Regions from separate parts of the Ensifer sp. PDNC004 genome, predicted to be linked through region 2. Evidence: predicted binding sites of a transcription regulator. Region 2 holds the regulator's gene; the other holds the start of a gene.
The links. Region 2 encodes PhoB, which activates phosphate uptake and scavenging genes when phosphate is short. Its sites were predicted from a motif close to TGTCATNNANCTGTCAT; they were not measured.
Positions count from the first base shown of each region.

Region 1: JVX98_RS11815 (UDP-2,3-diacylglucosamine diphosphatase) is a predicted target of PhoB. The motif match lies at 1,133-1,149, and genes of this name have one in related genera.

Region 1 covers NZ_CP070353.1:787,864-790,062, forward strand. Annotated here, with positions in the region: gene JVX98_RS11810 (NADP-dependent malic enzyme) at 1-1,028, opposite strand, end outside; gene JVX98_RS11815 (UDP-2,3-diacylglucosamine diphosphatase) at 1,200-2,039, shown strand; gene JVX98_RS11820 (MFS transporter) at 2,137-2,199, shown strand, end outside.
Region 2 covers NZ_CP070353.1:2,380,233-2,382,431, reverse strand. Annotated here, with positions in the region: gene phoU (phosphate signaling complex protein PhoU) at 33-746, shown strand; gene phoB (phosphate regulon transcriptional regulator PhoB) at 949-1,632, shown strand; gene JVX98_RS19820 (GcrA family cell cycle regulator) at 1,701-2,199, opposite strand, start outside.

The DNA.
Region 1 (2,199 bases), 1.6 Mb from region 2:
GCGCCGCGGAAGATATGCGGGAAGCAGAGAACGTTGTTGACCTGGTTCGGGAAGTCCGAGCGGCCGGTGCAGATCATCGCGTCCGGACGGGCCTGGCGGGCGGCCTCCGGCATGATTTCCGGCGTCGGGTTGGCGAGCGCCATGATCAGCGGCTTTTCGGCCATCTGCGCCAGAAGTTCCGGCTTCAGGACGCCGGCGGCCGAGAGGCCGAGGAAGACGTCGGCGCCGCCGATGCTGTCGGCGAGCACACGGTTGCTGCTGTCCTGCTCGTAGACGGACTTCCATTCGTCCATCAGCACCTCGCGGCCCTTGTAGACGAGGCCTTCGAGGTCATGCACCCAGATGTTTTCGCGCTTGGCGCCGAGCGTCACGAGAAGGTTGAGGCAGGCAAGTGCGGCAGCACCTGCGCCCGAGGTAACGATCTTCGCCTTGGCGATGTCCTTGCCCGCAAGCTCGAGGCCGTTGAGGATGGCAGCGGCGACGATGATCGCGGTTCCGTGCTGGTCGTCGTGGAAGACCGGGATCTGCATCTTTTCGCGCAGCTGACGTTCGACTTCGAAACATTCCGGCGCCTTGATGTCTTCGAGGTTGATGCCGCCGAATGTCGGCTCCAGTGCCGAAATCACGTCGACCATGCGCTCGATGCTCGACGCATCGATTTCGATGTCGAAGACGTCGATGCCGGCGAATTTCTTGAAGAGGACCGCCTTGCCTTCCATGACCGGCTTCGACGCCAGCGGGCCGATATTGCCAAGGCCGAGCACGGCCGTGCCGTTGGAAATGACCGCAACCAGGTTGGCGCGGGCGGTAAAATCGGCTGCCTGCTCCGGGTTGTCGCGGATGGCGATGCAAGGGGCGGCAACGCCAGGCGAATAGGCCAGCGCCAGGTCGCGCTGGTTGCCGAGCGGCTTGGTGGGCTGGATTTCGAGCTTTCCCGGGCGGGGATAACGGTGGAAGAAGAGGGCCTGCTGGTCGATGTCGCCGCTGGCCGGACCGGTATGGGATTTCGTCTTGTCGCCCGTATTCATGCTCTCACATTCCTCATTCGTGGTCGTGCCTTTTGGCATGAATTCGAAGCGAGGTACAGTTTTGCAGTGCTGATTTCGGCGGCAGACCGGCAACGCAATGTTGATGTCATCTTCTTGAAACACGAGTCTGGTTTCACGAAGGCACGAAGCGTAACCAGAGACGAGGCTGGCATGATGGCGGCGCAGCAAGACAACTCCGTACGAAAGCTCAGGACGTTGTTCATCTCGGACGTCCATCTCGGCTCCAAGGCGGCCAAGACCGACTATCTGCTCGACTTCCTGCGGCATCATGAAGCGGAGACGATCGTTCTGGTCGGCGACATCGTCGACGGCTGGCGGCTGAAGCGCAGCTGGTACTGGCCGCAGAATTGCAACGACGTGGTGCAGAAGCTCCTGCGAAAGGCGCGCAAGGGCACCCGCATCGTCTATATCCCCGGCAATCACGACGAGTTCCTGCGCGACTTTCCAGGCGTGCATTTCGGCGGCATCGAGGTGGCGCAGCGCTACATGCACGAGGGGGCCGACGGCCGTAAGTACCTCGTGCTGCACGGCGACGAATTCGATGTCGTCGTGCGCAATGCCCGCGTGCTCGCCTATCTCGGCGACTGGGCCTATGACACGGCGATCGCCATCAATATCGGCCTTGCGGCGGTCCGCAGGCGTCTCGGCATGCCCTACTGGTCGTTCTCTTCCTGGGCGAAGCTCCAGGTCAAGCACGCCGTCAACTTCATCGGCGAGTTCCAGAAGGTGGTCGCCGAGGAGGCGCGCCGCCACGATGCGCAGGGCGTGATCTGTGGTCACATCCACCATGCCGTGATCGAGGAGATCGGCGACATCCGCTACATCAACACCGGCGACTGGGTGGAAAGCTGCACGGCGATCGCCGAGCACCACGACGGCACGATGGAACTGATCACCTGGCACCAGATGCGCGGCGGCGCCAGCGAAGGCGAAGCATCCGGCGAAGCGGACAAGCTGCTTGCGCAACTGCTGACCCAGCGCGCGGCCTGATCTTCGCGCCGCGCCGAAAGTCCTGTCGCGAAAACTAGGTTATGGCGAGGCGCGTCCGGCTCGTGCTAGAGAGTGGGCACAGCCATCAGGTCAGACGATGATTCCCTCCCAAGCGCCCGCCTATGTGGGCCCTCCGCCGCGCCATTTTGCGCTTCGCATT
Region 2 (2,199 bases):
CAGTAACTGCAAAGCGCCCGTAAGGATCGACGATCATGTCCATGCATATCATGTCCGCCTATGACGAAGAACTGAAGTACCTGACGCGCCGCATCTCGGAGATGGGCGGTCTCGCCGAGCAGATGGTCGCCGAATCCGTTCGCGCGCTGGTCAATTCCGACCTCGCTCTCGCACAGAAGGTGATCTCGGACGACACCGTTCTCGACGACGCCGAGCGCCAGATCGGCGAGAAGGCGATCGTCACGATCGCCAAGCGCCAGCCGGTCGCCGCCGACCTGCGCGAGATCATGGGGTCGATCCGCATCGCCTCCGATCTGGAACGCGTCGGCGACCTTGGCAAGAACACCGCCAAGCGCGTGATCGCGGTTGCCGGATCCGGCATTCCGCGCAAGCTCGCCCGCGGCCTGGAGCACCTGGCAGAGCTTGCTCTCGTCCAGCTCAAGGAGGTGCTCGACGTCTACGCTTCGCGCTCGCCTGAGAAGGCCAACAGCATCCGCGAGCGCGACGAGGAGATCGATGCGATCTACACCTCGCTGTTCCGCGAGCTTCTGACCTACATGATGGAAGATCCGCGCAACATCACGCCCTGCACGCATCTTCTGTTCTGCGCCAAGAACATCGAGCGCATCGGCGACCATGCGACCAATATCGCTGAGACGATCTATTACATGGCGACGGGCGCCCAGCCGGAAGGCGAGCGTCCGAAGGATGACACCACGTCGACGCTGGGCTCGGTCAACGACTGAGCGCCAAGCGCGCCGCAAGCATGCATGCCCTTTGAAATCTGATCCGGTCGCGGCTTCGGTCGCGGCCCCGAGTTCCTGTATCTGAAGCACGCGGTTTTCGCCCCGCCTTTGAAATCGGCGGATGTGCTCCAGATTTAGAGTGTCTGAGCGCCGGCCGGGCCGATGAGCCCAAAGGCCGCCCGCGGTAAGGAGACGTTACCTGATGTTGCCAAAAATCGCCGTAGTCGAAGACGAAGAGGCGCTGAGCGTTCTGCTGCGTTACAATCTGGAAGCCGAAGGCTTCGACGTCGACACGATCCTCAGGGGCGACGAGGCGGAGATCCGGCTTCAGGAGCGGCTGCCCGACCTGCTTATCCTCGACTGGATGCTGCCCGGTGTTTCCGGCATCGAGCTTTGCCGCCGGCTGCGCCAGCGCCCGGAGACCGAACGTCTGCCGATCATCATGCTGACGGCGCGCGGCGAGGAAAGCGAGCGCGTCCGGGGTCTGGCGACCGGTGCCGACGACTATGTGGTCAAGCCCTTCTCGACGCCGGAGCTGATGGCGCGCGTCAAGGCGATGCTGCGCCGGGCAAAGCCCGAGGTGCTCTCGACGCTGCTTCGCTGCGGCGACATCGAACTCGACCGCGAGACCCACCGCGTTCATCGCCGCAGCCGCGAAGTGCGCCTCGGCCCGACCGAGTTCCGTCTTCTGGAGTTCCTGATGTCCTCGCCGGGCCGCGTCTTCTCTCGCTCGCAGCTTCTGGATGGCGTCTGGGGGCATGACATCTATGTCGACGAGCGCACCGTCGACGTGCATGTCGGTCGTCTGCGCAAGGCTCTGAACTTCTCGAACATGCCCGACGTCATCCGCACCGTTCGCGGCGCCGGCTATTCGCTCGAAAGCTGAGCGGTCTGAAAGTCGCCAACAAAAAAAGGGACCGATCGGCCCCTTTTTTTGTGATGCTGTCCGGCTTCTTAGCGGGCCCTGCGGCGCTCCCCCGACGGCTGGTAGGCCAGCCGCGCATGGAAGGTGCAGTAAGGCGAGGCTTCCGGGGAATCGTTGCCGCAGAAGTGAAACTCTTCCTTCAGCGGGTCGCCGATCGGCCACTTGCAGGTGCGCTCGGTAAGCTGGGTCAGCTCGAGGCGACGCGACATCGGCACGACAACGTCGGTCCGAGTGCTGAAATCCTGCTCGGCAACGAGATCGACTTCGATTTCTTCCTTGAGAACGACAGCGCCGGCCGCGCGTGCAACCGGGCGGGTCGAAACGCGCGAAGCGTAGTTCGGCGCGCGCGGTGCCGAAGTCGGGCGCTTCGGACGGGCCGCCGTCGTGGTGCTGCCACCGGCCTTGGCGCGACCTGGCAGGCTCAGGCGGTGAACCTTGCCGATGACAGCGTTACGGCTGACGCCGCCGAGCTGTGCCGCGATCTGGCTTGCGCTCAGGCCCTCGGACCAAAGCTTCTTCAGTTTCTCC